Regions from separate parts of the Streptomyces sp. NPDC005195 genome, predicted to be linked through region 1. Evidence: riboswitches for the same ligand, from Rfam matches in the RefSeq annotation. Region 1 holds a riboswitch; each other region holds the start of a gene.
The links. A riboswitch is a leader RNA that binds a small molecule or an ion and turns the genes downstream of it on or off. The one in region 1 is predicted to bind thiamine pyrophosphate.
Positions count from the first base shown of each region.

Region 2: linked by a shared signal. The riboswitch ahead of ABZV34_RS21205 (thiamine ABC transporter substrate-binding protein) and the one ahead of thiO (glycine oxidase ThiO) in region 1 are both predicted to bind thiamine pyrophosphate.
Region 3: linked by a shared signal. The riboswitch ahead of thiC (phosphomethylpyrimidine synthase ThiC) and the one ahead of thiO (glycine oxidase ThiO) in region 1 are both predicted to bind thiamine pyrophosphate.

Region 1 is NZ_JBEXHZ010000039.1:6,410-16,931, reverse strand. Features, by position in the region: gene pknB (Stk1 family PASTA domain-containing Ser/Thr kinase) at 1-433, opposite strand, end outside; gene ABZV34_RS28435 (thiazole synthase) at 681-1,475, opposite strand; gene thiS (sulfur carrier protein ThiS) at 1,479-1,679, opposite strand; gene thiO (glycine oxidase ThiO) at 1,676-2,854, opposite strand; TPP riboswitch at 2,852-2,963, opposite strand; gene ABZV34_RS28420 (hypothetical protein) at 3,025-3,174, shown strand; gene ABZV34_RS28415 (FAD-dependent oxidoreductase) at 3,250-4,482, shown strand; gene ABZV34_RS28410 (Rv2175c family DNA-binding protein) at 4,691-5,056, shown strand; gene thiE (thiamine phosphate synthase) at 5,150-5,794, shown strand; gene metF (methylenetetrahydrofolate reductase [NAD(P)H]) at 5,951-6,874, shown strand; gene ABZV34_RS28395 (hypothetical protein) at 6,931-7,941, shown strand; gene ABZV34_RS28390 (NAD(P)/FAD-dependent oxidoreductase) at 8,026-9,552, opposite strand; gene ABZV34_RS28385 (DUF4126 domain-containing protein) at 9,607-10,221, opposite strand.
Region 2 is NZ_JBEXHZ010000020.1:13,108-23,629, forward strand. Features, by position in the region: gene ABZV34_RS21190 (PP2C family protein-serine/threonine phosphatase) at 54-734, opposite strand; gene ABZV34_RS21195 (PAS domain-containing protein) at 626-2,023, opposite strand; gene rlmN (23S rRNA (adenine(2503)-C(2))-methyltransferase RlmN) at 2,398-3,504, shown strand; TPP riboswitch at 3,544-3,662, shown strand; gene ABZV34_RS21205 (thiamine ABC transporter substrate-binding protein) at 3,740-4,822, shown strand; gene ABZV34_RS21210 (iron ABC transporter permease) at 4,798-6,477, shown strand; gene ABZV34_RS21215 (ABC transporter ATP-binding protein) at 6,558-7,592, shown strand; gene ABZV34_RS21220 (LAETG motif-containing sortase-dependent surface protein) at 7,837-8,520, opposite strand; gene ABZV34_RS21225 (Rossmann fold nucleotide-binding protein) at 8,670-9,785, opposite strand; gene ABZV34_RS21230 (VOC family protein) at 9,888-10,295, opposite strand; gene ABZV34_RS21235 (hypothetical protein) at 10,401-10,522, opposite strand, start outside.
Region 3 is NZ_JBEXHZ010000007.1:54,924-65,445, forward strand. Features, by position in the region: gene ABZV34_RS10810 (SsgA family sporulation/cell division regulator) at 1-412, shown strand, start outside; gene ABZV34_RS10815 (YibE/F family protein) at 473-2,077, opposite strand; TPP riboswitch at 2,149-2,305, shown strand; gene thiC (phosphomethylpyrimidine synthase ThiC) at 2,298-4,127, shown strand; gene ABZV34_RS10825 (VWA domain-containing protein) at 4,292-5,746, shown strand; gene ABZV34_RS10830 (hypothetical protein) at 5,858-6,727, opposite strand; gene ABZV34_RS10835 (metallophosphoesterase) at 6,909-7,991, opposite strand; gene ABZV34_RS10840 (LacI family DNA-binding transcriptional regulator) at 8,278-9,390, opposite strand; gene hisC (histidinol-phosphate transaminase) at 9,918-10,522, shown strand, end outside.

The DNA.
Region 1 (10,522 bases):
CCGGCTTCATGTCGCGGTGCACGAACCCCGCGCGGTGCGCGGCGCCCAGCGCGGCGAGCACCGGCTCCAGGACGTCCAGCGCGGCCCGCGGCTGGAGCGCCCCGCGCTCGCGCAGCACGTCCCGCAGGGTGCACCCCGCGACGTACTCCATGGCCAGATAGACGTACGACCCGTCCGCCCCCTGGTCGAAGACCTGCACCACGTTGGGGTGCGCGAGCCGGGCCACCGACTGGGCCTCCCGTATGAACCGTTCGACGAACGAGACGTCGGCGGCCAGCGTCGGGTGCATCACCTTGAGCGCGAGCACGCGGTCCAGGCGGGTGTCCAGGGCCCTGTAGACCGTGGCCATCCCGCCGACCGCGATCCGGGCGTCGACGCGATAGCGGCCGTCGAGCAGCTGCCCGACAAGCGGGTCCTGAAGGGTCGTATCCACGCAGGCGAGTCTACGAGCCGTCGCCGTCGGCCTTCCTGTCGTGGCCCGTACCGGGGCGGGACTGCAGCCGTCCTGTGACGCACATCGCGCCGAAGAGGTGACGCGGCCCGCTCCGCTGACGGCGGGCCCACCACCCGGAGCTCCACCCGCTCCCCGGGCCGGAATCCGCCGCCCCGCCGCCCTACCGTCCTACCGCCTCAAGGGGCGTGCGAGGTGCCCCCTTCGCGAACGTTCGCCCGCCGCGGCCCTAGAAAGCCGGCCTCTCCGGGTCCAGCCGTGCCAGGCCCTCCGCGGGAGAGGACGCCGAGGCGAAGTGCCGCCGGGGAATCCGCCCCGCACGCCGCGCCAGACGTCCCGCCTCCACGGCGTGCCTCATGCCCTCGGCCATCAGCACCGGTTCCTGCGCACGGGTGACGGCCGAGGCGAGCATCACACCGGCGCACCCCAGCTCCATCGCCAGCGCCGCGTCCGACGCCGTACCGGCTCCCGCGTCGAGGATCACCGGCACGCGCGCGTGCTCCACGATCAGCTCGAAGTTGTGCGGGTTGCGGATCCCCAGGCCGGACCCGATGGGCGAGCCGAGCGGCATCACCGCCGCGCACCCGACATCCTCCAGCTTCCGCGCGAGCACGGGGTCGTCGTTCGTGTACGGCAGCACCGTGAATCCGTCGTCGACCAGTGTCTCCGCGGCGTCGAGCAGTTCGATCGGGTCGGGCAGCAGGGTGCGCTCGTCGGCGATGACCTCCAGTTTGACCAGGTCGGTGCCGAGCGCCTCCCGGGCGAGCCGCGCGGTCAGCACGGCCTCGCCCGCGGTGAAGCACCCCGCGGTGTTCGGCAGCACCCGGATGCCGAGCCGGCCGAGCACCGACAGGACGGAGCCGTGCGCCCCGGGATCCACCCGGCGCATCGCGACCGTCGTCAGCTCCGTCCCGGACGCCACGAGCGACCGTTCCAGCACGTCGAGGCTGGGCGCACCTCCCGTACCCATGATCAGCCGGGACGAGTAGGACGTACCTCCGAGGACGAACGGATCGTCGGCCATGGGTCAGCCTCCTTGGACAGCGGTGAGGACCTCGACACGGTCTCCCTCGCGCAGGGACGTGGAGGACCACTGGGTGCGCGGGACGACGGTCTCGTTGAGCGCGGCGGCGACGCCGGAGGGCGCCGGCGTGAGGGTGGCGACGAGCGTGTCGAGGGCGGTGCCCGCGGCGACGAGCCGGCGCTCGCCGTTGACGAGGATGTTCATACGGGCTGCTCCGTGCGTGTCGGGCTGAACCGGTGGGGAGTGAAGGGGCGCGCTTCCTCGGGGAGCTCGCCCGAGGCGAGGACGTGCGCCATGACGTCCCCGGTGACGGGAGTGAGCAGGACGCCGTTGCGGTGGTGGCCGGTGGCCAGCAACAGTCCGTCGAGCCCGGTCGGGCCGAGCAGCGGAGCGTTGTCGGGCGAGCCGGGGCGCAGTCCGGCCCTGGTCTCGGTGAGCGGCAGTTCGGTGATCCCGGGCACCAGCTCATGGGCGTCGCGCAGCAGCTCGTACACGCCGCCCGCGGTCACCGTGGTGTCCCAGCCCAGCTCCTCGCTGGTCGCGCCGACGACGAGTTCGCCGCTCTCGCGCGGCACCAGATAGACCTGGCCGCCACGGACCACGGCCCGCACGGTGCGGCTCAGGAAGGGCGCGTACCGCTTCGGCACGGTCAGCCGCAGCACCTGCCCCTTCACCGGGCGCACGGGCGGCCTCACGTCGTCGGGCACGCCCTCGAGGCTCCCGCTGAGGCTGCCCGCGGCCAGCACCACCTGTGTCGCCGCCAGATCCTCGCCGCCCGCGGTGACGACGCCGGTGGCCCGCTCCCGGACCACCGTCAGCCGCTCCGCCCAGGTCCGCTGGAACACCACTCCGGCTCGCTCGCATGCCGTGACCAGGGCCTTCGCGAGTCGGCGCGGGTCGATCTGGTGGTCGCCGTCGACGCGCAGACCACCACGGACACCGGGCGCGAGCATCGGCTCCAGCCGGCGGCACTCGCGGCCGCTGAGCCACTCGGATTCGAGACCCGAGCGGATCTGCAGGGCATGCAGTTCCCGCAGATGGGCGCGGTCGTCGGAGTCCAGGGCGACGGCCAGGGTGCCACACCGGCGGTAGCCGAGATCCTGGCCCGTCGCCTCGGTGAGCTCGGCGACGAAGTCCGGGTAGCGGCGCGCGGAGGCGAGGTTCAGGCCCAGCAGGGTCTGCTCTCCGTAGTGCAGCTCGGTGACGGCGGCGAGCATTCCGGCGGCGACCTGCGCGGCCCCACCGCCGGGTTCCGGGTCCACGACCGTCGTGGTGAACCCGCGCTGAGCGGCCCGCCAGGCCGTGACCAGGCCGATGATCCCGCCCCCCACCACCAGGACGTCGGACATGACGGACCTCTCCGCCGGTGTACGCGACATGGGCGTCCAGCCCCTCCCTTCGCCGGCATGACCCGGATCAGGTTCGTACGGTCGGAGGCCGCCAGCCTCCCTCTCAGCCCGGTGCGTCCGGGCTCCCGCGAGTGCTCTACGTCGACCACCCTAGCTCGCCGCCGCATGCCTCAGTAAGGGAGCCTCCGTCTCTGGACCCTGTGCTCGACGGCCAGGCCCGGCCGCGGCTGGAGGAGAGCGGGGAGGGGGACTCGCGGACGGGCGGCGGGACGAGCGCGGTCGTACGGACCGAGCGGATCGAACACGCCGAACACCCCGTACGGGCCGCACGCGCCGGACGGACCCGCTGACACCGAGCCGCATTGTGGAACAGTCACTGAGCACGTCCCCTGACTGACGGATTGTCAGGTGTCTATGGTGATCAGGTGAGCGAGCAGACGCAGGGGCAGGAGCAGGGGCCTACGGCACGCCGGGTCGTCATCGCGGGCGCGGGCATGGCCGGCGTGCAGACCGCGGTCGCCCTGCGCGAACAGGGATTCACCGGCGGTGTGACACTGATCGGCGCCGAGCCGCACCAGCCGTACGACCGGCCGCCGTTGTCCAAGGCGGTGCTGCTCGGAAAGGCCGAGCACTCCGCCTTCGACATCGACTTCGAGGCACTGGGCATCGAACTGAGACTCGGCTGCGAGGCGCTGGGTCTGCGCCCCGGGGACCACGAGCTGGACACCGTCACGGGACCGGTGCCCTACGACCTCCTGGTCCTTGCGACCGGCGCGGAACCGATCCAGCTCCCCGGCGCGGAGGGCATGCCCGGCGTCCATCTGCTGCGCACCCTGGACGACGCCGAACGGCTGCGCCCCGTGCTCGTCCGGCAGCACGACATCGTGGTGGTCGGGGCGGGCTGGATCGGCGCGGAGTTCGCCACGGCGGCGCGCGAGGCCGGGTGCGCGGTGACGGTCGTCGAGGCCGCCGACCGGCCACTGGCCGGGGCACTGCCCGCCGAGGTGGCCGCGCCGATGGCCTCCTGGTACGCGGACAGCGGGGCCTCGCTGCGCACCCACGCGCGCGTGGAGCGCGTCGAGCCCGGTGCCGTGGTGCTCGACGACGGGTCCCGGGTCCCCGCGGGCGCCGTGGTCGTCGGCATCGGTGCCCGGCCCGCCACCGCCTGGCTGGCCGGCTCCGGCATCGAGCTCGGGGCCCACCGCGAGGTCGTGGCCGACAACCACCTGCGCACCTCCCTGCCGGACGTCTACGCGGTCGGCGACTGCGCCTCCTTCCCCTCGGGCCGGTACGAGGAGCGCCTCCTCGTCCACCACTGGGACAACGCCCTTCAGGGACCGCGCACGGTGGCGGCGAACATCATCGGCGAGGCCCCGGTGGCGTACGACCCGGTTCCGTACTTCTGGTCCGAGCAGTTCGGCCGTTTCGTCCAGTACGTCGGCCATCACGCGCCCGCCGACACGACCCTCTGGCGCGGCGACTCCGCGGGCGCCGCCTGGACGGTCTGCTGGCTGCGCGACTCCCGCCTCGTCGCCCTCCTGGCGGTAGGCCGTCCCCGCGACCTGGCCCAGGGCCGCCGTCTGATCGAGGCGGGCATGCCGCTGGACCCGGAGATCCTCTCGGATCCGTCGCGTCCCCTGAAGGAGGCCATGGCCTAGCCAGGCGGGCTCCGAGGCACTCCCTCGGGCGGCCGACGCGAGGGCCCGGCCCGGCACGGTGGGCGCCCGGCCGGGTGGCGGCCCGGCGGCCACCCGGCGGCGTCACCGCGCCGGAATTCGGAGGAATTCCGCGAGATTCACGCGCTTCTGACGCGGGACGGGGGGCGCTCGGGTACCGAGTGTCAGTCCGGGATGGCAGGCTTGTCCCGTGACCGAGATTGACGCAAAAATCGATGCTCTCGTCCCCGCCTGGCTCACCCTCCCCGACATCGCCGAACAGTTCGGCGTCGAGGTGACCCGCGTCCGGCATCTGGTCAAGGAAGGCCAGCTGATCGCCGTACGCCGTGGTGAGAACCGCGCGCTGCACGTCCCCGCCGCTTTCGTCGACGAGGACAAGGTCGTCAAGGGCCTCACCGGCACCCTGACGCTCCTGCGGGACGACGGCTTCACCGACGAAGAGATGCTCGAGTGGCTCTTCACCCCCGACCCGACCCTGCCCGGCACGCCCGCGCAGGCTCTGAGCGAGAATCGCGGCACGGAGGTGAAGCGTCGCGCCCAGGCGCTCGCCGTCTGATCTGAACACGTCCGGCGTACGGACCACGGCCGGCCCCGGACCACCCCGGCCGCCGTGGTCCGTGCGCCCCGCCGCACCACGGGGGACCCACGCATGCCCGAGAACGCCGCCCGCCTCGCCGACGCCCGCGTCTACCTCTGCACGGACGCGCGCACGCGCCAGGGTGACCTCGCCGAGTTCCTGGACGCCGTCCTGGCGAGTGGCGTCGACATCGTGCAGCTGCGCGACAAGGGCATCGAGGCGGCCGAGGAGCTGGAGCACCTCCAGGTCTTCGCGGACGCCTGTGCCCGCCACGGGAAGCTCCTCGCGGTCAACGACCGGGCGGACGTCGCCCACGCGGCCGGCGCCGACGTACTCCATCTGGGCCAGGGCGACCTCCCGGTTCCCGCGGCCCGCGCCCTCCTCGGCGACGAAGTCCTGATCGGCCGTTCCACGCACGCGCCGGCGGAGGCCTCGGCCGCCGCCGTCCAGGAGGGCGTGGACTACTTCTGCACCGGCCCCTGCTGGCCCACTCCCACCAAGCCCGGCCGCCACGCGCCGGGCCTCGGCCTGGTCCGCCACACCGCCGCGCTCGGCACCGACCGCCCCTGGTTCGCCATCGGCGGCATCGACCTGGGCAACCTCGACGAGGTGGTGGAGGCGGGCGCCCGCCGTGTCGTCGTCGTCCGTGCGATCACCGAGGCGGACGACCCCGCGGCGGCGGCCGCGGAGTTCGCGAAGCGGCTGCGGCACGCCTGACCGGGCGGAGCCGACCCCCTCCATGGCCCGTCGGGCCGCCCCGCCGCCCGTCGGGCCGTCCCGCACTCTGTCCGAGGGGTGGACAAGAAGCCGACGAATCGGACAATTCTCTCCGGTTCGGTTGGGGGACCGGCGCCCCCTGGCTAACCTGCGAGTATGGCCCTCGGATCTGCCTCCACCAGGACTGACCGCGCACGCATCGTGAGCGACATGCTCGCGTCCGGCAAGAAGACGTACTCGTTCGAGTTCTCCGCGCCGAAGACCCCCAAGGGCGAGCGGAACCTGTGGAACGCGCTGCGCAGGGTCGAGGCCGTCGCCCCCGACTTCGTCTCCGTGACCTACGGAGCGGGCGGCTCCACCCGCGCCGGCACGGTCCGGGAGACCGAGCAGATCGTCGCCGACACCACGCTCACGCCGGTGGCCCACCTCACCGCCGTCAACCACTCCGTGGCCGAGCTGCGCAACATCATCGGCCAGTACGCGGACGCGGGGATCCGGAACATGCTCGCGGTCCGCGGTGACCCGCCCGGGGACCCCATGGGCGACTGGGTCCCGCATCCCCAGGGACTGACCTACGCGGCCGAACTCGTCCGTCTCATCAAGGAGTCCGGCGACTTCTGCGTGGGCGTCGCCGCCTTCCCCGAGATGCATCCGCGCTCCGCCGACTGGGACGCGGACGTCGCGCACTTCGTCGACAAGTGCCGGGCCGGCGCGGACTACGCGATCACGCAGATGTTCTTCCAGCCCGAGTCGTACCTGCGGCTGCGCGACCGGGTCGCGGCGGCGGGCTGCGCGACACCGGTGATCCCCGAGGTCATGCCGGTGACGAGTGTGAAGATGCTGGAACGGCTTCCGCAGCTCAGTAACGCTTCGTTCCCGGACGTCCTGAAAGAGCGGATCCTCACAGCCAAAGAGGATCCGGCGGCTGTACGCTCCATTGGCATCGAGTTCGCGACGGAGTTCTGCGCGAAGCTGCTGGACGAGGGCGTCCCCGGACTGCACTTCATTACGCTGAACAACTCCACGGCGACGCTTGAAATCTACGAGAATCTGGGCCTGCACCACCCACAGCAGGCCTAGACCGGCCGCACCCGCGTACGACACACTGCGTAGCGGCCACTGGGAGAGGGGCGTACATGGGCTTGACGGTCCTCTATATCGCTTTCGGCATCGTCGCACTGTGGCTCCTCGGCGAGGTTCTGCTGCAGTACAAGGCGCGGCTGCGCTACCGGCTGCTCGCCTTCGTCGGCTTCGCCGGTGTGGTCCTCGGTGTGCTGATCCCGTCCGTGATCGTCGTCGGTCTGGGTGCGGCCGCCTTCGCGGTCGGCCAGACGTACGTCACGCTGTCGTTCCGGCGCGGCTTCGCGGCCGGCTGGGCGGTGGGCAACCGCCAGGGAGCCGACCAGGCCCCGGACAAGGGCTCGGGCAGGAGCAAGCGCCGCCGCGGCGAGCCGGACCGCCAGGATCCGGCGCTGGAGGAATCCGACCTCGAGGCGGAGCAGGAGGCGGCCGAGGGCACGCGGTATCCGCAGGGTGAGGACGACTACACCCGCGAGGACGACGTCTTCACGCCCGCGCACTCCGACCGGTTCATGCCGACCGGCTCCGGCGACCTCACGGCGACGGGGAGCACGGCCGTGTACGAGCCCCAGCCCCTGCCCGACGACACCGGCTCCTACGGCGTCTACAGCGACGCCGCCTACGCGGCCGCCGCGGGGCAGCCCGACCAGTCCTACGCCGCCGCCCCCTCCCAGGACCAGCAGGCCTACGCGTACGACGGCTACTCCGGGTACGACCAGCAGCAGTACGGCTACGACAACGGCCAGCAGCAGTACGCCGCCTACTCCGACCCGTACATCGGCACCCAGACGTACAACGGCGCCGCGTACGACATGACGTACGGCGGCGGCGATCAGCAGTACCCGCAGCAGCAGGGCTACGGCCAGGACCAGTACGCCGCCGGCGGATACGGCGGCGAGACCCCGGCCGGCGGTGTCTGGGTACCGCAGCAGCGCAGCACCGACGACCAGTACGGCGGCGAGCTCCCGCCCGAGCAGCAGTATCCGTACCAGGACAACGGCCAGGGGAACGGGAACAGCAACGGCAACGGGAACGGCGCCGGGTTCGACGAGCAGTACCGGTACTGACCGGTCCTCAGGGGGAACCACCCCAGAGGCGGGCGGTGGCCGCACGGGCGGCCACCAGGAGTGCTCTCGGCAGTGCCCACGGGCTCACTGCGAGCCCCGGAAGTCCGGTCCCTCCACGATCAGCCCGGACACCAGGGCGCCCGACATCCCCGCGTGCGGAAGGCCGCCGCCGGGATGCGTCCAGCCGCCGACCGTGAACAGCCCCGGCACGCGGGTGCCGTTCGACGGGTGCAGCAATCGGCCGGCCGCCGCCGCGAGCGCCGGTGCGGGCACCGCACCGCCCTCCGCGCCCGTCGCCTCCGCGATGTCGGCCGGGGCGCGGACCTCGTGCCACAGCAGGCGCTCCCGCACGTCCGGCACGGCACGCCGGGTGGCGTCGAGGACCCGCTCCACGTCCGCCTCCGACACCCGCAGGCCCGAGGGAACCGTGACCGTCACCGTGACCGCCTCGCGCTCGGCGTCGGGCGCGAGACCGGGGTCGTCCGGGCGCGAGACCGTCACCGTGGGCGCTGCGGGGAATCCGGGACGCTCGCCGAAGAGCCGCTCCAGCTCCTGGTCACGGTCGGGCGTGTGCACCACCGTCCGGTGCGCGACCCCCGCGGGGCGCCCGCCGCGCAGTGCCAGCAGCACGGTCAGCCGGCTCGGCATACCCCGCTGCGGCGCGACCTCGTCACCGCCGCGCAGCGCCGTCCCGGCGACGAGCCGGTCCAGCACCTCGGGCGCGACACCGGCGACCACGAAGTCGGCGTCCTCGACGACCGGCGCCGCCGCGGAGCCCAGGGCCCGGGAGGGGTCCTCGGCGAGCTCGACGCCCACCGCCCGTCCGTCCTTCTCCACGATCCGCCTGACCGGCGTCCCGAAGCGGAACTCCACCCCGCGGGCGAGGCACCGCTCGTACACCGCACGCGCCAGCTCCCGCATGCCTCCGCGCACGTACCAGGTGCCGAAGGCGTGCTCCATGTACGGAAGCACCGCCGCGCTCGCCGGTGCGACACGCGGGTCGAGCCCGTACGCGAGGGCGTGACTCTCCAGGAGGGCGGCGAGGCGCGGCTCGCGTAGCTCCCACGCGCCGACCTCGGCGAGCGTGGCGGCCCGGCGGGTGCGCAGCATCCTTCTGTGGGCCACCGCGGGGTAGGGCTCACGGTCGGCGAGCATCCGCCAGTTCGGCCACAGCGGCTCCTCCAGGAGCGGCCGCCGCGTCCGGTCCCAGGCCTCCCGGGCCCGCACCAGGAAGTCGCCCCACCGCTCGCCCGCGCCCGCCCCGAGCGCCTGGTCGAGGGCGGTGACGACACCCGCGCGGGAGGCGTTGGGCAGGGAGACCTCGGTGCCGTCGGCGAAGACATGGCGTGCGGACGGGTCCACCTGGACCAGGCCGACACACGCCTCCAGCGGCTCCTTGCCCGTCTTGACGAACAGATCGCGCGGGACGGCGGGCACCCGCAGCAGGCCGGGGCCCGTGTCGAACGTGAAACCGTCGCGCTCGAAGCGGCCCAGCGCTCCGCCGTACGTCGACGCGCGCTCGTACACCACCACCCGATGGCCCGCGACGGCCAGCCGGGCGGCGGCCGCCATCGCGCCCATCCCGGCGCCGATCACCGCAATCCGTCCCATGACCGCGACCTTATCGGCCACCACTGACAGGCCGGGCCAGGGGCCCGGCGCGGGTCAGCCGGGTGGTGGCCCGACATGTGCGGCGAGCCGTCTCTCCTCCCGGCGCTGGGCCCTGCGGCGCAGGAACCGCCGGATCCGGGAGACCAGGAAGAAGAGCGTCAGCAGGCCCGCGAGCAGCAGCACGGCCGCGATGACCGCCGCGGCCACGGGGTGGAACATCGCGAATGTCAGGATCCCGGCGACCCCGAGATCCTCGGCGATGCTCATGCCGACGTTGCTGAACGGCTCGGGCGAGGTGTTGATCGCCATCCGGGTCCCGGCCTTGACCGCGTGGCTCGCCAGCGCGGTCGAACCGCCGATCGCGCCCGCCGCCAGATCGGGGAGCGAACCGTCGTGCCCGGCGAGCAGCGCGCCGACCACCGCCCCCGCCACCGGCCGGACGACGGTGTGCACCGAGTCCCACGCCGTGTCCACGTACGGGATCTTGTCGGCGACCGCCTCGCACAGGAAGAGGACGCCCGCCGCGATGAGGACGTCGGGGCGCTGCAGGGACTGGGGGACGTCGTCGCTCAGACCGGTCGCGCCGAAGACGCCGAGCAGCAGCACCACCGCGTACGCGTTGATGCCGCTGGCCCAGCCGCTGGTGAAGACCAGGGGGAGTACGGACACGGCAGCGATCGTAACCAGTTGACGACGGTCCGTCCTGGGCATGAGTGCCCAGGGCCAGGTATCCGTACCCACGGAGGGAGATGAGTACCCGGACGGATGAGCTCCGGCCCGCGTGGACGGGAGAGTGGAGGCACGGAAGGGGGCGCGGCTCCGGTACCGCCGGCACGGGGCGGCGGAACGGTTCTCGCGCCCTTGGCCGCTCCTTCCGCCGGCCCGGTCGGCGGGAGTGAGGCACGGGGGACCCAGGGGCGACCGGACGGGGCCCGACGGAGAGAACGGGGAGCACCGGGGAGTACCGGGG
Region 2 (10,522 bases), on a different contig from region 1:
GTCTTGCAGTGGGGCCCGCATAAAGGGGTGGCAGGACGCGGACGCGGGCGTCGTCATGCGCGTCGTATGACCAGCACGGCCACGTCGTCGAGGTGGTCGACCGCGATCGCGGCGTCGAGGACGCGGTCGGCGGTCTCCTCGGCGTTCAGTCCGTCGTGGACGGCTTGGGCGGCCAGTGTTCCGGCTCGTTCCAGTCCGGCTTCCAGCGTCAGGCCTGGTCCTTCGACCGCGCCGTCGGTGACCATGATCAGCGTGCTGTCGTCGTCCAGGGTGAAGGTCCCCTCGCGGTATTCGGTGCCGGGCAGGACGCCCAGGACCGGCCCGCCCGGCAGCTCGCGGACCTCGTGGCTGCCGTCTCTGCGTGCGCACAGCAGCGGCACATGGCCGGCGCTGGTGCCGGTGACCTGTCCATCGTGCGGGTCGATGTGCAGCAGGGTGCAGCTGGCGAATCGTGCGGGAGCGGTCGTGAGGAGTAGGTCGTTGGTGCGGGTCAGCACGGTTCCAGGATCCGGTTCCTGGGCAGCGATCGCGCGCAGGGACAAGCGGACCTGTCCCATGAAGGCGGCGGCGTCCACGTCGTGCCCCTGGACGTCGCCGATCTCCAGGGCGATCGCACCGTCGGGCATCACGAAGGCGTCGTACCAGTCCCCGCCGATGTCCAGCCCGTCCCGGCTGGGTCGGTAGCGGGCGGCGACCTCCAGGCCCGGGAGGTGCTCGGGCAGCGTGGGGAGCATGGTCTGCTGCAGCGCCGTGGCCAGCTCGACGTGTGCCTGTTGCAACCTGATCCGCTTGAGTGCCTGGCCGGCCAGACGGGCCAGCGTGCCCACGAGGGTCTGCTCATCCAGGGACGACAGGTATCCGCGCGGGTAGAGCATCGACCAGGCGCCGAGTGGCTGATCGCCGGGCTCGCCGAGGGGGGTGATATCGAGATGGCGTAGTCGGAGCCGAGCTGGAGGAACCGCAGAAGCGGGGCGTGCGGCCAGCGGCGGGTGAAGTCCTTCCGGTCGGTGATGAACTGCGGCTTGCCGGTACGGATGACCTCTGACAGCGGGATCGGCTGGTCCAGCCGCAGGCCGTGCAGGGCCTCGACCTCGCGCATGTCTCTCCTGGCATCGGTGGAGATGCACAGGCGGTTGTCGTCGACGAGTGCGAGCACGGTGCCGAAGGCGTCGAAGGTCGCGGCGAGCCGGGTCAGGACGACCTGCTGCAGTTCCTGCTCCGTGGCTGCGGTGATCAAAGCGGAGGAGAAGTCGGCGGTGTCCTTGGCGCGCTGTCGCTCGGCAGTCAGCGCGGCCTGCGCCTTCTGCTTGCGCTTCTCCTGCTTGGTGTCGTCGCGGATCACCACGAAGACCCGTTCGGGGCCGTCGAAGCCCAGCTGGAGCCGACTGACCTGAACGGCCAGTCGGTGCCAGCCGTCATGCGCGGTGTGGTAGCGCTGCCTCACCCAGGGGGACCGCTGGATGGAGGCCGAGCGCAGGAGCTGCTGGAAGGCCTCCCTGTCGTCGGGGTGTATTGCCGAGATTATTTTGGACATCGGCGCAGTTGGATCCGGGACGAGCCCGACCAGGCTGGGTAGGCCACCGAGCCACTCCAGCTGGTCTCTCTCGGGTGAGTACATCCACAGGCCGAGGCCGGCGGCCGCGGTGGCCAGCCGGAACGGGATCAGCAGGCTGGCCAGGTCGTTTCGTGCATCCAGGACGCGCACCCGTATCAGCCGCTTGTCACCGGCGGGATCCTTCACCGGTCGCGCCTCGAACAAACAGGTAACGGGTATTCCGTGTTGCCCGGGAAAGTGCAGCTCCCGCATGGCGACCGCATCCGCCCTGGCGGCGTGGGCCACCAGACTTTCGGCCGACATCCGCTGGCTGGCAGGCCACAGGTCCACGAAGTCACGTCCCAGGCACTGCTCCGCCGGCCTGCCCAGCGCCGTGGCCATGGCAGCGTTGAGGTCGCGCAGGGCACCGTCCAGCGTCAGAAGAGCCGACGGGCAAGCCCTTCGATGAAGTTCGTCCGAGGCGTCCATCCGTGGCTCCCTGGTGCATACCAAAACAGCCTCTTCAGCCATGTTCGCGCATTTTGCTGTGATGTCTCAATGAAGGGGGTGTCCGACCGCCTGCGTCGAAGGGCGACGGCAGGAACTTGGTTCGGTGACACGGTCGCTGAGTGCCAGTGCCAGTGCCAGTGCCAGTGCCAGTGCCCGTAGCGGCGACCTCGCTCTCGCGGTGACGGCCCTGGGCGGACGCGATCTGGATCATGTCGGCGACGCGCGGGCAGTCTTCTGGGCCGTCCCTGGGCCGTGCGAGGCCGACCCACGCTGACAGCCGACGCCCACGGGTGACCACCCCCACCCCGCTCCGGCCTGGGCCAGTCGAGTTGATCTGCGACACTGGAAGGGTTATGCCGAAGCCCGGAGAACTCACATTCGTCGCCCCCCGCGGAGCCAAGAAGCCGCCGCGGCACCTCGCCGATCTCACGCCCGCCGAGCGTAAAGAGGCGGTTGCCGAGATCGGGGAGAAGCCGTTTCGCGCCAAGCAGCTCTCGCAGCACTACTTCGCGCGGTACGCGCACGACCCCGCGGAGTGGACGGACATCCCGGCCGCCGCGCGCGGCAAGCTCCAGGAAGCGCTGCTTCCCGAGCTGATGACCGTCGTACGGCATCTGTCGACCGACCAGGACACCACGCGCAAGACCCTGTGGCGGCTCTTCGACGGCACGCTCGTCGAGTCCGTGCTGATGCGCTACCCGGACCGGGTGACCATGTGCATCAGCTCCCAGGCGGGCTGCGGGATGAACTGCCCGTTCTGTGCCACGGGCCAGGCCGGACTCGACCGGAACCTGTCGACCGGCGAGATCGTGCACCAGATCGTGGACGGCATGCGGGCGCTGCGGGACGGGGAGATCCCCGGCGGCCCGGCGCGGCTGAGCAACATCGTCTTCATGGGGATGGGCGAGCCGCTCGCCAACTACAAGCGGGTCGTGGGCGCCATCCGCGCGCTCACCGACCCCGAGCCGGACGGCGTGGGACTCTCCCAGCGCGGCATCACCGTGTCGACGGTCGGACTGGTCCCGGCCATCCACCGGTTCTCCGACGAGGGCTTCAAGTGCCGCCTCGCCATCTCCCTGCACGCACCGGACGACGAGCTGCGCGACACCCTCGTCCCCGTGAACACGCGGTGGAAGGTGCGGGAGGTGCTCGACGCGGGCTGGGAGTACGCGGCCAGGTCGGGGCGCCGGCTCTCCATCGAGTACGCCCTCATCCGGGACATCAACGACCAGGCCTGGCGCGGTGACCGGCTCGGCCGGCTGCTCAGGGGCAAGCCCGTGCACGTCAACCTCATCCCCCTGAACCCCACCCCGGGCTCCAAGTGGACCGCCTCGCGGCCCGAGGACGAGAAGGCGTTCGTCGAGGCCATCGCGGCCCACGGCGTACCCGTCACCGTCCGGGACACCCGGGGCCAGGAGATCGACGGGGCGTGCGGCCAGCTCGCGGCGACCGAGCGATAGTCTGACCTGGCACGTACATTTTCATATTCCGACATCTTCATATTCCGACAGGGGAGCGCCACAGCGCTGAGAGTGCGGCAGCCGGGACACCGGTGGGCCGCAGACCCTCTGAACCTCGCCCAGGTCATTCTGGGTAGGAAGTTCGGGCATCACTCAAGCTGTTGCGCCCTGCCCGGGAACCGCCGAGTTCCCGGGCAGGGCCGCGTCTCTTCCTGGTCACCCCAGGAGGAATTCAGTGAGCACCAAGAAGAGGACGACCGCGGCCGTGTTCGCCGCACTGGGCCTCGTCACGCTGTCCGCGTGCGGCTCGTCCGGCTCCGGCGACAAGGCCGCCGACGCCGGGACCGTGACCCTCGTCAGCCACGACTCCTTCGCCTACTCCAAGAGCGTGCTGCACGCCTTCGAGCAGGAGTCGGGCTACAAGGTCAGGGTCCTCGAGGACGGCGACGCCGGCCAGGCCGTCAACAAGGCCATCCTGACCAAGGACAACCCGCAGGGCGACGTCTTCTTCGGCGTCGACAACACCCTGCTCTCCCGCGCGCTCGACAACGGGCTGTTCCAGCCGTACGAGCCCAAGGGCTCCGGCCAGATCGCCCAGGAGTACCGGGTCGACGAGGAGAAGCACCGGGTCACGCCCATCGACTCCGGCGACATCTGCGTCAACTACGACAAGGCCTACTTCAGCAAGCGCGAACTGGCCCCGCCCACTTCCTTCGACGACCTCGTCAAGCCCGCGTACAAAAACCTGCTCGTCACCGAGAACGCGTCCACGTCCTCGCCCGGCCTCGGTTTCCTGCTCGGGACCGCCGCGAAGTACGGGGACGCCGGGTGGCAGGGCTACTGGAAGAAGCTCAAGGCCAACGGCGTGAAGGTGGTCGACGGCTGGGAGCAGGCCTACAACGACGAGTTCTCGGGGTCCGCGGGCGGCAAGAAGGCGAAGGCCGACCGGCCGCTGGTCGTCTCGTACGCCTCCTCCCCGCCGGCCGAGGTGATCTACGCCGACCCGAAGCCGAAGACCGCGCCGACCGGGGTCGCGAGCGGCACCTGCTTCCGCCAGGTCGAGTACGCGGGGCTGCTGAGCAACGCGAGGAACACGAAGGGCGGCAAGGCGCTCCTCGACTTCCTGATCAGCTTCAGGTTCCAGGAGGACATGCCGCTGAACATGTTCGTGTACCCGGTCCGTGAGACCGCCAAGGTGCCCGAGGTGTTCGTGAAGTTCGGCCCGCAGGCCGAGCACCCCGAGACCCTGGCTCCGGCCGAGATCGCCAAGAACCGTGACCAGTGGGTCAAGTCGTGGACCTCGCTCGTACTGAAGTAGCCGAGGCGGCGCCCAGGAGGCGGGGGAGCGCGACGCGGCTGTGGCTCATGGCCCTGCCGGTCGTGTTCTTCGGCGTCTTCTTCGCCTACCCCGTCGCGGCGATCGTGGCCCGCGGTCTCAGGATCGACGGGGTCTGGCGGCTCGGGCGGATCGGGGAGGTGCTCGGCCGGTCCGACATCCGGCACGTGCTCTGGTTCACCACCTGGCAGGCGCTCGCCTCGACAGCGCTCACGCTGCTGATCGCGCTCCCCGGCGCGTATGTCTTCGCGCGCTTCGACTTCCGGGGCAAGCAGGTGCTGCGCGCGGTGGTGACCGTTCCCTTCGTGCTGCCCACCGTCGTCGTCGGTACGGCCTTCCTGGCGCTGATCGGCCGCGGCGGACTCCTGGACGGTCTGTGGGGCGTACGGCTCGACACCACGGTCTGGGCGATCCTGCTCGCGCACGTCTTCTTCAACTACGCGGTGGTCGTCCGCACGGTCGGCGGGCTCTGGTCGCAGCTCGACCCGCGTCAGGAGGAGGCCGCGCGCATGCTCGGCGCCTCCCGGTTCGCGGCCTGGCGCAGGGTGACGCTCCCTGCCCTGAGCCCGGCCGTCGCCGCCGCGGCGCTCATGGTCTTCCTCTTCACCTTCACCTCGTTCGGGGTGGTCCAGATCCTCGGTGGGCCGACCTTCTCCACCCTCGAGGTCGAGATCTACCGGCAGACCTCGGAGATCTTCGACCTCGCGACGGCGGCGGTGCTGACGATCATCCAGTTCGTGGCCGTCGGCGCGATCCTCGCCGTCCACGCGGGGACCGTACGCCGCCGGGAGACCGCCCTGCGTCTGGTGGCCCCGGAGACGACAGCCCGCCGGCCGCGCGGGGCCGGGCAGTGGGCGCTGCTCACGGGAGTGCTCGCGAGCATCGCGGTCCTGCTCGTGCTGCCGCTCGGAGTCCTGGTCCAGCGGTCCCTGGACACCCCGGGCGGCTTCGGATTCGGCTACTACAGGGCGCTGGCCTCCGATGACGGCGGCATCTTCCTGGTGGCCCCGATCGAGGCGATCGGCAACTCCCTGGAGTACGCGTTCGCCGCCACCGCGATCGCCGTGGTCATCGGAGGTCTGGCGGCCGCCGCTCTGACCGGCCGCGCCGGTCGTCTCGTGCGGGGGTTCGACGCACTGCTGATGCTGCCGCTCGGTGTGTCCGCCGTGACCGTCGGTTTCGGGTTCCTGATCGCGCTGGACGAGCCGCCGCTCGATCTCAGGAGCAGCTGGATCCTGGTGCCGCTCGCGCAGGCGCTGGTGGGTGTCCCCTTCGTCGTACGGACGATGCTGCCCGTGCTGCGGGCGGTGGACGGACGGCTGCGGGAGGCGGCGTCGGTGCTCGGTGCCTCGCCGTGGCGGGTGTGGCGGGAGGTCGACCTGCCGATGGTGCGGCGGGCGCTGCTGATCGCGGCGGGGTTCGCCTTCGCCGTGTCGCTCGGGGAGTTCGGAGCGACGGTCTTCATCGCGCGCCCCGACAACCCGACGCTGCCGGTCGCGGTCGCGCGGCTGCTCGGGCGCGCCGGTGACCTCAACTACGGGCAGGCGATGGCACTTTCGACGATCTTGATGGTGGTGTGCGCGGTGGCGCTGCTGCTGTTGGAGCGTATGCGGACCGACCGGACAGGGGAGTTCTGATGGCGAGGCTCGTCATGAAGGCGACGTCTGGGACGACGGGTGCGGGTACGGCTACGGGTACGGGTACGGGGGCACCGGAGATCCTGCTCGGTGTCGAGGCGGCGACCGTGCGCTTCGGTGGCCGGCCCGTGCTGGACGCCGTCGATCTGGAGGTCGCCGAGCGCGAGATCGTGTGCGTGCTCGGACCGAGCGGCAGCGGCAAGTCCACGCTGCTGCGGGCGGTGGCCGGACTGCAGCCGCTCGACGCGGGACGTGTGCTCCTGACCGGCCACGACCAGGCGGGGGTGCCCGCGCACCGCCGGGGCGTCGGGCTGATGTTCCAGGACCACCAGCTCTTCCCGCAGCGCGACGTGGGCGGCAATGTCGCCTTCGGGCTCCGGATGCACGGCGTGCCGAAGGAACAACAGGCGCTGCGGGTCGGCGAGTTGCTGGACCTCGTCGGGCTGCCCGGCGCCGCCTCCCGGGCCGTCGCGGCCCTGTCCGGAGGCGAGCAGCAGCGGGTCGCGCTGGCCCGCGCCCTCGCTCCCCGGCCCCGGCTGCTGATGCTCGACGAACCGCTCGGCCAGCTCGACCGCTCGCTGCGCGAACGGCTGGTCGTCGAACTCCGTGCACTCTTCGGACAGTTGGGTACGACCGTGCTCGCGGTCACGCACGACCAGGGTGAGGCCTTCGCGCTGGCCGACCGGGTCGTGGTGATGCGCGAGGGGCGGATCGCCCAGTCGGGTACGCCACTTGAGGTCTGGCAGCATCCGGCGGACGAGTTCGTGGCCCGCTTCCTCGGCTTCGACAACGTGGCCGACGCGACGGTGACCGGCCGGATCGCGGACACGCCGTGGGGGAAGCTTCCGGTACCCGAGAACACGCCACAGGGTCCCGGCACGCTGCTCGTGCGACCCGCGGGCGTACGGCTGGTCGCCCGCGCCGACGGGCTGCCCTGCACGGTGACCGCACGCACCTTCCGGGGCACCCACGTAGCCGTCCATCTCCAGCCGGAGGGCGCGCCGCGGCTGGAGGCGGCATGCGCGCTGCGGGAGGCGCCCGCGCCCGGCGACCAGGTCGCGGTGGCGTTCGACGAGGCCGAGGTCGTCGTACTCGGGGAGTCCTCGGCCGGATAGACCTCCGACCACCGCCACCGGGGCACCCGCGCGTCCCGGTGACCGCGTGCCACGCCATCGGGACGCGAGGGGGGCGGCCGAGGCCTGTAACGGACCCGCGGAGCCACCGTCGCGAAGCAGCCCCCGCCGTCCTCACCGGCTGCCTTCGGATGGCGGACGGCCTTCGGGCAGCGCCCCGCACAGACGTGTGGCCCGCCCCCTCCGGGAGGGGGCGGGCCACACGGTCCTACAGGCGTGGTGCGGTTCAGCCGGTCTTCGAGGCGCCGCGGCGGCGCATACCGAAGTAGACCGCTCCGCCGCCGACGACCACGAAGGCACCGGCGATGCCGGCGATCATCGGGGTGTTGGAGTTCGCACCGGTCTCGGCGAGGTTGGAGTCACCGACCGCGGGGGACGGGGCGTTGTCTCCCGGCGTCGCGGGCGCGGCGCTGCTCTCCGACTCCGACGGGGTCGCGGAAGCCGACTCCGAGGGGGCGGGGGAGGAGGAGCTCTCCGACGGCTTCGGCGTCGGAGAAGGCGACTCGTCGGACTTGCACGCCTTGGACGGCGTGGTCAGCTGGGGCGAGACGTCCTCGTTGACGATCTTCCCGGCCGTGACGTGGACGCGGTACGTGGCGTTGGGAGCCCAGTCCTCGGAGAAGGTGACAGTGGCGCCCTCGCGGGTGCCCTTGACCGTCTCGGAGCCGACCTGGCGGGAGTCCGCGCCGTTGGCCTCGAGGAAGACGGAGACCGTGGCCTCGACGCCGGAGGCGTCGGTGTCGGTCACGGTGATGATGCCCTTCCCGTTGTCGTCGCACGAGGCGACGGCCGAGAAGTCACGGATATTGCAAGCAAGTGCGTTGCCGGCGACACCGAGCGCGAGCGCGGCCGTGGCGGAGGCAACACCGAGGATGCGCACGGAATGTGCGGTACGGCGAGATATGGACACGATTGCCCTTCACAGATTGCGCAACTGCGGGGGGTTTGAGGGGGGTTCTGCTGTGGCAACAGGACTCCCTTAGGCCACACAGGTCTATAAGGGCCAGCTAAGTGCTGTCAATGCATATGCCCTGCCGTGCCGTCGGCTTTGCCATGTCGTTAACCACCGAGGCGTTTGAGAGCCTCCGGCGCGTCCTCGATCCGGTCGACCAGAGCGATCCGGTCCTCCATGGCCCGCTCACGGGCCAGGGATTGGAGGAGCGGCCAGGTGGGGTGCCGCTCCGTCCAGTGCGCGCGGTCCACGAGGACCATCGGTGTGGGCTCTCCACGCGACTCGTAGTAGTTCGGGGTCGCGTTGTCGAAGATCTCCTGTACGGTCCCGGCGGCGCCCGGCAGAAAGACGACGCCCGCGTTCGAGCGCGCCAACAGCCCGTCCTCACGGGTCGCGTTGGCGAAGTACTTGGCGATGTGCGCGGCGAACGGGTTCGGCGGCTCGTGACCGTAGAACCAGGTCGGGATGCCGACCGAGGGGCCACCCGCGGGCCAGCTTTCCCGCACCGTGAACGCGGCGCGCGCCCAGTCGGTGATCGAGGGGCGGAACGACGGTGCCCCGGCGAGGAGTCGCAGTGCCTCGGTGAGCATCACGTCGTCGAACGGGGCCGCGTACGCGCCGAGGTTCGCGGCCTCCATCGCGCCCGGCCCGCCGCCGGTGGCGACCATGAGGCCGGAGCGCGCCAGTTCGCGTCCCAGGAGTGCCGCGCCCTCGTACGCCTGTGTGCCGCGCGCCATGGCGTGGCCGCCCATCACGCCCACCACCCGTGCGCCGGCGAGGAGTTCGTCGAGGGCGTCCGACACCGCGTCGTCGTGGATCGAGCGCAGCATCGACGCGAAGACGTCGCCGTCGGCCTTGGTCTGCTGGAACCAGGTGTACGTACGGGCGTCCGGTGTCGCCTCGTACCCGGCGTCGAGGGACGCGAAGAGCTCGTCGGGGGAGTGGAGCAGTCCCCGGTACGGATCGAAGGGCAGCCCCGGTATGGGCGGGAAGACCAGCGCGCCCGTGGCTCTCACCCGGGCCGCCGCCCGGGGATCCATCGGGCAGCCGAGGAAGACGGCGCCCGAGGTGTCCACGGAGAGCAGGGCGTCCGTACGGTCCGTCAGATCCACGGACTGGACGCGGAACCGGGTGAGTGAGCCGTGCTCGGAGACGACCTCGTCGAACTCGGCGAGGGACTCGATCTCACGGTCGCGACCGGCGTGGAGGGGAGTTGGCTGCACGCGGCCATGCTAGTGCCGGAAGGGGAACCGGGGCGGGGTGTTGGCGGCCCCTGGCGGTGGCGCCGGGCCGCGACGGCCGCCGGGTCCGGGCGGCCGGGGCACTCAGCCCTGGACGGCCGCCGGGTCCATCCACATGACCTCCCAGGTGTGGCCGTCCGGGTCGTCGAAGGTGCGGCCGTACATGTAGCCGTGGTCCTGGGCCTCCCGGGTGCCCGAGCCGCCCGCCGAGAGGGCCTTGTCGCACAGCTCGTCCACCTTCTCGCGGCTCTCGGCGCTCAGACACAGCAGCACCTCGCTGGTCCGGGCCGGATCCGCGATCTCCTTCTTCGTGAAGTCCGCGTAGCGCTGCTTGCTCAGCAGCATCGCGACGATCGTGTCGCTGATGACCACACAGGCGCACTCGTCCGTCGAGAACTGCGGGTTGATCGTGTAGCCGAGCTCGGTGAAGAACTTCTTCGAGGCGTCGACGTCGTTCACGGCGAGGTTCACGAAGATCATCTGCTGGTACATGAGCGGTCTCTCCCGGTGGAGGTGAGGTCGTGTGCCGTACGGAGAGGTAGACCGCCCGTCCTCGCGGAACTCATCGGCCGTGGCGAAGACGGTTCGTACCTCTGTTCAGGGGGCCAGCGGCATCGCGGCCAGTTCCGCGACCAGCCAGGTCAGCGGTCCGAAGACGGCGAGCAGTACGCCCGCGCGCAGCAGTGCCGCGCTGCGCAGCACCGAGGCGGGCGCCCCCA
Region 3 (10,522 bases), on a different contig from region 1:
CATGATGAGCTTCCTCGTGTCGGAGGAGCTGTCCTTCCGCATCCCGGTGGAGCTGCGCTACGAGACCTGTGATCCGTACGCCGTGCGGCTGACCTTCCACTTGCCCGGAGACGCGCCCGTGACCTGGGCCTTCGGGCGGGAGCTGCTGATCGACGGCGTGGGCAGGCCGTGCGGCGACGGCGATGTGCACATCGCGCCCGCCGATCCGGACGCGTTCGGTGAGGTACTGATCCGGCTTCAGGTGGGCGGCGACCACGCTCTGTTCCGGTCCGGCGCGGCACCGCTGGTGGCCTTCCTCGACCGCACCGACAAGCTCGTACCGCTGGGGCAGGAGCGTTCCCTCGCGGATTTCGACACGCATCTCGACGAGGCGCTGGACCGCATCCTGGCGGAGGAGCAGAGCGCGGGCTGAACGTTTCCGCCCCTTCGTGGAGGAACGCTTCTGCGCGCTCGGGGCGGGCGCGCGGTGGCCTCAGTGCTTGCGGCGACGGCCTTTGCCGCCACGGACCGGCCCCCGGGCCCCGACGGGCTCCTGTACGGGCGCCACGGGCCCTGTGGCCGCCGTGGGGGCGCCCGGAGTCCCGGTACGGTCGGCGGAGACCACCAGGGCCGCCAGCGCGGTGGTGACCGGCACCGAGGCGACCAGGCCGATCGAGCCGACCAGGGTGCGCACGATCTCCTCGGCGACCAGCTCACTGTTGGCGACCGCGCCGACGCTGCTCTGCGCGATCGAGAAGAGCAACAGCAGCGGCAGCGCGGCTCCCGCGTACGCCAGGACGAGGGTGTTGACGACCGACGCGATGTGGTCGCGGCCGATCCGGATGCCCGCGCGGTACAGGCCCCGCCAGCCCATGGTGGGATTGGCCTCGTGCAGCTCCCAGACCGCCGAGGTCTGCGTCACCGTCACATCGTCGAGCACACCGAGCGAACCGATGATCACGCCCGCGAGCAGCAGACCACTCATGTCGATGGAGGGGTACAGGCCGTGGATCAGACCGGTGTTGTCGTCGGTGTTGCCGGTCAGGGCCGCCCAGCCGATGAACACCGAGCCGAGCACACCGATCAGGACCAGCGAGAGCAGTGTGCCGAGTACGGCCACCGAGGTACGGGCCGACAGGCCGTGGCACATGTAGAGCGCGATCAGCATGATGGCGCTCGCCCCGACCACCGCCACGACCAGTGGATTCGCCCCCTCCAGGATGGCGGGCAGGATGAAGAACGTCAGGATGAGGAAGCTGACGGCCAACGCGATCAGCGCCATGAGACCACGCATCCGGCCGACCACCACGACGGCCAGTGCGAAGATCCCGGCGAGGAGCGCCATCGGGAACTTCCGGTTCACGTCGGTGACCGAGTACTGCAGATCCTTGGGCGCCGAGGGCTCGTACGCGACCACGACCTTCTCGCCCTGGTGCAACTGCCGTGACTGGTCGGGCTGGACGATCTCCGTGAACGTACGGTCCTTGTCCTTGCCGGTGTCCACCCGGATCGTCGCCTTCTTGCACGCGCCCGTCGCCTGCCGCTGGGCGGAGGACCCCTCCGCGGTGGGGGTGTCGCCGGTCGGGGCGTCCCCCGAGGCGTTCACCGACTTGCAGTCCACCTGGACGACCTGGGTGACCGAGGCCTGCTGGCTCTGCCGGTCGAAGCCGACACCGGTGCGTTCGTGCGACGGGGCGCCGCCGGGCCAGAGCACCACGAGACCCGCAACGACCGCCGCGGCGAAGGGAATCAGCACGGCCGCGATGACCTTGCGCAGATGCTTGGAGACGGGCGCGGCGGGGCCATGACTGTGGCTGTGCGAGTGCCCCGGCCCGGGAAGGGCGTCCGGCCCAGGCGCGTGCCCCTCCCCCGATCCGTTGCCGCCACTCGGTTCGTGCCCGCCGCGGCCCGGTTCGTGCCCGCCGCCCCACGTTCCGTGCCCGCCGTCTCGCCCGTCGCCACCACTCGGCCCGTGCCCATGGCCGTTTACGGAAACCTGTCCAGGGCCCATCCCATGGCCATGGACAGGGCCCTCGCCGGGACCGGAGCCGCGCCGCGACTCGGGCGGCGGGAACGGGGGCTGCTGCATCGTGGTCACCGACCGATCATCGCAAGAACGGCGAGGGCCCTCTGTTCACCGCGCCAGACATGACGCTAGCGTGAAGGCACCTTTGCACACGCGGGAGCTCGGAGCACCGGGCTGAGAGGGCGCTGACCTTCGTCTCAGCGATGTTTCACATGAAACATCGACAGACGGAAGCCGCTGCGTCGACCGCTGAACCTGTTACCGGGTAATGCCGGCGTAGGGAGTAGGTCTCATGACCAACAAGGACGTACGCACGCCTGCCTCCAGCCAGACGGACGAGCCGTCGGCCGTGTCACTGGGCGAAGAGCCCCGGGAGGCCGGGCAGTCCGTCGGGTGGCACAAGGCATACGTTGGGGGTTCGCGCCCCGACCTGCGGGTGCCGGTCCGTCAGGTGCACCTCACCAACGGGCAGTCCGTCACGCTGTACGACACCTCCGGCCCGTACACCGATCCGACCGTCGACACGGACGTACGCAGGGGACTCGCTCCGCTGCGTGAGCACTGGATCGTCGCGAGGGGCGACACCGAGGAGTACGCGGGCCGACCGGTCCGCCCCGAGGACGACGGGATCAAGCACACCTCGCCGCGCGGGGGCCTCCGCAACCTCGACGCGGTCTTCCCGGGCCGGCCGCGTCAGCCGCGTCGGGGCCGCCCCGGAGAGGCGGTCACCCAGCTCGGCTACGCCCGCCGCGGTGAGATCACACCCGAGATGGAGTTCGTGGCGGTCCGCGAGAACGTCGACCCCGAGGTCGTCCGCGAGGAGCTCGCCGCCGGCCGCGCGGTGCTGCCCGCGAACGTCAACCACCCGGAGACCGAGCCGATGATCATCGGTAAACGGTTCCTGGTGAAGGTCAACGCCAACATCGGCAACTCCGCGGTGACCTCCTCGATCGAGGAGGAGGTCGAGAAGATGACCTGGGCGACCCGCTGGGGCGCCGACACGGTCATGGACCTGTCCACCGGCCGCAACATCCACACCACGCGGGAATGGGTCCTGCGCAACTCCCCCGTTCCCATCGGCACGGTCCCCCTCTACCAGGCGCTGGAGAAGGTCGACGGCCGTGCCGAGGAGCTGACCTGGGAGATCTACAAGGACACGGTCATCGAACAGGCCGAGCAGGGCGTGGACTACATGACGGTCCACGCGGGCGTGCGGCTGTCATACGTACCGCTCACCGCGAACCGCAAGACCGGCATCGTCTCGCGCGGCGGTTCGATCATGGCGGCCTGGTGCCTGGCACACCACAGGGAGTCGTTCCTCTACGAGAACTTCGAGGAGCTCTGCGAGATCCTCGCCGCGTACGACGTCACGTACTCGCTCGGCGACGGGCTGCGGCCCGGTTCGATCGCAGACGCCAATGACGCAGCTCAGTTCGCCGAGTTGAGGACGCTCGGGGAACTCAACACGATCGCGAAGCGTTTCCACGTACAGACGATGATCGAGGGCCCGGGACATGTCCCGATGCACAAGATCAAGGAGAACATCGACCTTCAGCAGGAGATCTGCGATGAAGCTCCGTTCTATACGCTCGGCCCGCTGACGACGGACGTCGCGCCGGCGTACGACCACATCACCTCCGGCATCGGTGCCGCGATGATCGCCTGGTGGGGCACGGCGATGCTCTGCTACGTCACGCCCAAGGAGCACCTGGGCCTGCCCAACCGTGACGACGTCAAGACCGGCGTCATCACCTACAAGATCGCCGCCCACGCGGCCGACCTGGCCAAGGGGCACCCAGGCGCGCAGGAATGGGACGACGCGCTGTCCGACGCCCGCTTCGAATTCCGCTGGGAGGACCAGTTCAACCTGGCCCTCGACCCCGACACGGCTCGCGAGTTCCACGACGAGACACTGCCGGCCGAGCCCGCCAAGACAGCGCATTTCTGCTCCATGTGCGGCCCGAAGTTCTGCAGTATGAAGATCAGCCAGAGCATTGCGGAGCAGTTCGGTGGCTCCGCGGCCGAGGGCGCTTCGCCCGAGGAGATCGCCGAGGGGATGCTCCAGAAGTCGAAGGAGTTCGCGGCGAGCGGGAACCGGGTGTATCTGCCGCTGGCGGACTGACGCACCGACGCTCCGGGAACGTGGTGCTCAGGGTCTGGAGCACCCTGAGCACCACGTCCCCGAAGACCCTGAAGACCCCGGAGGACACGGCACCAAGTGTCGGGCCGGCATGTCACGGGAGTTCTCCCCTGCGGACGGCCGGGTTCCGTCGGCAGACTGAGCCCATGACATCGACATCCATGAGCAAGGGCGCCAACCTTCCGGTGGCCGTCGGGGCCGTACGGGCCGTGCTCGGCTGGACGGGAGGACCCGGCGCGCCGGACGCGGACGCCTCGGCCCTGCTGCTCGGTGCGGACGGCCGGGTGCGGGACGACGGGGACTTCGTCTTCTACAACCAGCCGCGGCACGTCTCCGGTGCCGTACGTCACCTGGGAAAACGCCAGGACGCCGGTGTCACGACGGACACGGTCGAAGTGGACCTGCGCTCCCTGGAACCGGAGATCGAGCGGGTCGTGCTGGGCGCCTCGGCCGACGGCGGCACCTTCGGTCAGCTGTCCGGGCTGACACTGCGGCTGCTCGACGCCGGGACGCAGCGGGAGTTCGCGCGCTTCGAGATGGAGGCCACGACGGAGACGGCGTTCATCGGCGGCGAGTTGTACCGGCGCGGCGGACAGTGGAAGTTCCGGGCGATCGGACAGGGGTACGCGTCCGGACTCGCGGGACTCGCCACCGACTTCGGCATCAGCGTGGACGAGGAGCCCGGCCTCCCCGCCTCCGCGCCGGTGCCGCCGCCCCTGGTCCTGCCCGGCGCCGTGCCCGCCCCTCCGGCCCCTCAGGCTCCCCCGGCACCCTGGACTTCCCCAGCGCCTCCGGCATCCCCGGCACCACAGGCGCGCCCGGCCCCCGCGTCGCATGTGAGCAAGGGCGAGGAGCGGCTGCCCGTGGACATGCGCAAGCGGCTCTCGCTGCGCAAGGAGCAGGTGGCGGTCAGCCTGCGGAAGCACGGAGCGGAGGGTGTCACGGCGCGTGTGGTGCTGATCCTGGACGCCTCCGGGTCCATGTCCTTCCTCTACGCGAAGGGCGTCGTGGCCGACGTGGTGGAGCGGATGGCCGCCGTGGCCGCGCAGTTGGACGACGACGGCGTGATGCAGGCGTGGACGTTCGCCTCCCATGCGGCCCGGCTGCCGGACCTGGCCCTCGGCGAGTTGCCCGAGTGGCTCAGGCTCCACGTCCGAGTCGGTGAGCTGAGCCTTTTCCGGCGGAGCAAGAAGCCGCGGAAAGGGCTGCTGGCCGGGCAGGTGGACATGCGGACGGTCGGCATCCAGAACGAGGAGCAGAAGGCGATCGCCGAAGTGCGTACGTATGTCAGGGAGCATCCGGCCGCCGATCCCACCCTGGTGCTGTTCTTCTCCGACGGTGGTGTCTATCGCGACAACGAGATCGAGCGGGAACTGCGGGAAGCGGTGGACGAGCCGATCTTCTGGCAGTTCGTGGGCCTGGGCCGGTCCCATTACGGCGTGCTGGAGCGGTTCGACACCCTGCCGGGCCGACGCGTCGACAATGTCGGTTTCTTCGCCGTGGACGACATCGGCGGCCTTCCGGACCCGGAGCTGTACGACCGGCTGCTCTCCGAGTTTCCCTCCTGGATCACGGCGGCCCGGCGGCAGGGCATCCTCTGATCCCGCCGCCCGCGCCGGCATGCCCGCACGCGGGCATGCCGGACACCGATCGGGGCTCGCGCTTCGGCAGCGCGGGCCCGGCTCCTCCTGCTACCCCGTCGCCCCGCCGGGTTACTCGGGCTGGTGCTCGGGCCCCCCGAAGTCGGGGCTCGTGAAGTCCGGGCTGGAGAAGCTCGGCCGGGGGCCCGCCGCGGGCCCACCGTCGGGGCTGCTGAACCCCGGCCGGTTGTAACCGAGATGCGGCATGCGGCCGGTGGTGGGTGTCGGTGACGGACGGTCCAGTGCCGCCGAGCCGGGATCGGCGAGTGCGTGCCGGAGGAACGGCATGATGCCGCGCTCCAGCAGGGCCTCTCGCCAGGCTTCCCTGGCCCGGTCCAGCTCCTCGTCGAGCTCGCCGCGCGCTCCTGCCTGGAGTGAGGACGAGCCGTTGCGCAGTGCGGTCAGCAGCAGCCCGACCGCGGCGACCAATATCGCGGCCGCCGTGACCGCGCCGAAGACCCAGCCGGTGGTCAGCAGAGTCTGGGCGAACGTCTGTTCGGGATCGAGTACCTTCAGCAGGTAGCCGACGAGCAGGAAGATCACCGCGGCTGTTCCGGCGAGAACGGGAGCGAGCACCGCGATGACGGCGATGGCTCCGGCTCCGGCGGTCTCGGTGACCTCTCCCATGGTGGTGGCGAGCCCCACCGCGGCGGCGCCCGGCTCCGCGGAGCCGATCTCCTCGCTGACGGCTGGGGTGGACGGCGCCGGATGGCGCAGTTCCTCGCGGACCTTCACGTAGTGCGCGTACTCGGTCGTCGCGGCCGCCGTGATGAGCGCGGTGGCGTTGAGCGCCATGGTGCGCAGTTGCTCGGGGTTGAGCCGCTGGCCGACAGCGGCGAGTTCCGGGCGGTACGGGGCGGAGCGCAGCGCCTCATCGAGGATCCGCTCGTATTCCTGGCGGTCCTCACTGAGCAGGTGCTGCGGAACGCTGTTCATCTGCATCCCCCGATGCTCCGTAGGGCTGATGGCTCGCACGCTGACGAGCCGTTGGGCAGAAACGGAGGGGAGCCTGCTACGGATAAGCCGATGGTAGAGCGGTGACGGCACGCCGTGACAGGGGGTTTCAAGAAATTGCCCCCTGGCCGGCGTGGTCCTTTGTGGCGGACGCCTGCCCGGTGAGCGCTCAGCCACCCAGGGGCAGTTGCTGGACCAGCAGCTTTCCGGCCATGGTCACCCCGCCGTCCATCGCGAGGGCCAGTCCGTCGGCGTAAAGATGGGGTTCTTCGACCACGGGGCTCGGGCTGTCCTCGCCCTCCTCCGAGCCGACCTCGCCCAGCAGATACGGAATGGGGCTGTGCCCATGGACGATCCGGGTGCCGCCGTAGGTGTCCAGCAGGGAGAGCACGGCTTCCGCGCCGCCGTCGTCACGGAAGGCGAAGCGCCTGGTCAGCTTCCGGAAGAGGTCCCAGCACTCGTCGGCGTCGTTGCGGGTGAGGGTTTCGCGGATGGTGTCGTTGACCGCTTCGATGGAGTCGCCGTAGTCGAGATAGGCGGTGGTGTCGGAGTGCATCAGGAGGTGGCCGTCGACCTCCTCCATGGCGTCGAGGCGGGCCATCCACTGCAGGTGATGGTCCTGGAGCCGGTCCATATCGGTCTTCTGGCCGCCGTTGAGCAGCCAGGCGGCCTGGAAGGTGGCCGTCCCCGCGCCGGAGTTCACCGGCGTGTCGCCGAACCGCTTGGCGCCGAGCAGCAGCAGCTCGTGGTTGCCCATCAGCGCCTTGCAGTAGCCGCCGACCGCCGCTGCCTCGGCGGACAGCCGCATCACGAGGTCGATCACACCGATGCCGTCCGGGCCGCGGTCGGTGAAGTCGCCGAGGAACCACAGGCGGGCGGTCCCGGCCGACCAGTTGCCCGCCTCGTCGACGAGGCCCTGCTCCTGGAGCGCGGCGATCAGCTGGTCGAGATAGCCGTGTACGTCGCCGACGACGTACAGCGGCCCCGGGCCCTCGGCCGGCTGCGGAGCCGACCCGGCCTCGGGGCCGACGGCGACCTGAACCGTGTCACCCCGGTTGATGATGGGCAGGTCGCGCTGTGTCGGCGTATAGCCGTCGGGTTCCTCGGCGAGTCCGTCGACCGCGCCGAGAGGCTCGCCCGGAGGCGTGCTCGGCACGTACGGACCGGTCTCGTGGACGTACGCGGGCACCCGGAAGTCGCGCAACGTCTCCGTCCGCAGCACCTCGGGTCCCTGACCGGCCCCCTGAGTCATCGACCCCTCCACCACCATCGCGCCGCATCTGCACCGGATCGGACTGCCTGGTCGCAGCGGCCCGCGGTGTCGTGGGCCCATCATAGGAATGCGGATCCCGCCATGTGATGACCCAGGGGTGGTGAATCGGAGCAGGAGCCCTGTTCGCCACGGTTTTCGCCCGAATTGGGCAGGGCTTTCGCAGGTGGACGCGCCGTGGCGCGCCCACCGGGCGTCAACACCGGCGAACGCCGGGTTACCCCCCGCGTGCCGACGCCGCACTCGACTTCTCGCGCCGGCGCCGGGCTCACCCCTGTTCGGGCGACCGGGGTGGGCTGACCGTCGTGCGGGGCGACCGCCGCTCGGAGGACGTCCGCACGATCAGCTCCGTCGGTATCACCTGCTCGACCGGCTGGTCCGAGTCGACCCCTTCGATGGCGTCGATGAGGAGCTGGACCACGGCGGTGCCGATCCGGCGCGGTTTGAGCGAGAGCGTGGTGATGGGCGGTTCGGTGCTGGCGTAGACGGTGGACTCGCTGCAGCAGACCAGCAGCAGGTCCTCCGGTACCCGCAGGCCGTAGCGCCGGGCCGCGGCCAGCAGGTCGGTGCCGTTCGGGTCGAAGAGGCCGTAGACGGCGTCGGGCCGGTCGGGACGGGCCAGTAGGCGGTCCGCCGCGACGGCCCCCGCACACGGGTCATGGGCGGGGTAGGCCTCGTACACGGGATCCTGTCCGACCCGCTCGCACCAGCGCAGATAGGCGGTGGTGGAGAGGTGGGTGTAGGTGTCCGTGGAGGTGCCGGTCAGGAGGCCGATCCGGCGGGCGCCGGCGTCCGCGAGGTGGTCGAGGATGCCGAGGACCGCGGCCTCGTGGTCGTTGTCCACCCAGGCGGTGACCGGGAGTGTGCCCGCCGGGCGGCCGTCGGAGACGACCGGTAAGCCCTGGCGGACGAGCTCACTGACGACCGGGTCCTGGTCGGAGGGGTCGATGACGACGGTTCCGTCCAGGGCGACGTTCGACCACACGTCGTGGCGCGAGGTCGCCGGGAGGATGACCAGGGCGTAGCCCCGGGCGAGCGCGGCCGAGGTGGCGGCTCTGGCCATCTCCGCGAAGTAGGCGAACTCCGTGAAGGTGAAAGGTTCGTCCCCGTATGTCGTCACCGTCAGGCCGATGAGGCCCGACTTTCCGGTACGGAGGGTTCGGGCCGCGGCCGATGGGCGATATCCCAGTCGGTCGGCGACCTCGCGGACGTGGCGTCGGGTGGCGTCCGGGAGCCGGCCCTTGCCGTTGAGGGCATCGGACACGGTCGTGATCGAGACCCCTGCGGCCGCGGCCACGTCTCTGATACCCGCTCGGCCCGGTCGACCGCCTCGGCGGGTGGTCTCCGCCCGGCTCACCTGGTGCTTCCCTGCTGCTGTCATGGCGAGCCGATAGTAGGGCTCATGCGGTGGGGTAGTGCGGACGCATATGCACGCGTTGACAGGCACGTTTCTGCATGATCAAAACAGCCCAAGTGCCTAAGAAACAAAGGAAGTTGAACGATACAATGGCGGTACGTGACTTGTCGGCGCGCATGGGCCTGCCAAGTGGGCCATGTTTCGAAGAGGTCTCAACTCACCTTCATGGGTGATGCGCGCCACGGCGTGAGCCACCAGCGCACGCGGTTCTGAAGAGAGCGCCCCCCAATTCGTACGCCTTCGTACGAAGATGACCGCCGGGTGTGTGTGACGCTCGTCGCACACCACGGGGTGATCACATCGGGGCATCTCGGAGTGGTCATCGGGGCGTACGAGGATGATCGCCGGGGTGTACGTGCGCGGACCTGGACCGTGTGGGGCGTACGAGGTTGTCCACAGCCCATTCGCAGTGGCGCCGAATCCTCATAAGGTGAGAAGTATTGGTAGCCGGTGGTGGTCATGAACCAGCGGTGGTCGCGAGGAGGACTGCGGTGAGCGAGACGAGCCCCAAGCTGCGTGCCGAGCTGGAGGGTATCCCCACCTACAAGCCCGGCAAGCCCGCCGCGGCCGGTGCGGTGGCGTACAAGCTGTCCTCGAACGAGAATCCCTACCCGCCACTCCCCGGCGTCATCGAGAGCGTGACCGCGGCGGCGGCCTCGTTCAACCGCTACCCCGACATGGCGTGCACGGGCCTGATGAACGAGCTGTCGGAACGCTTCGCGGTCCCGCTCGCGCACCTGGCCACCGGCACCGGCTCGGTCGGGGTCGCCCAGCAGTTGCTGCAGGCGACCTGTGGTCCCGGCGACGAGGTCATCTACGCCTGGCGGTCCTTCGAGGCGTATCCGATCATCACGCAGGTCAGCGGAGCCACCTCGGTGCGTGTGCCGCTGACGCCGGACGAGGTCCACGACCTGGACGCCATGGCCGACGCGATCACCGACAGGACCCGGCTGATCTTCGTCTGCAACCCGAACAACCCGACCGGCACCGTGGTGCGCCGGGCCGAACTGGAGCGGTTCCTCGACCGGGTGCCCAGTGACGTGCTGGTGGTCCTGGACGAGGCCTACCGCGAGTTCATCCGTGACGTCGAGGTGCC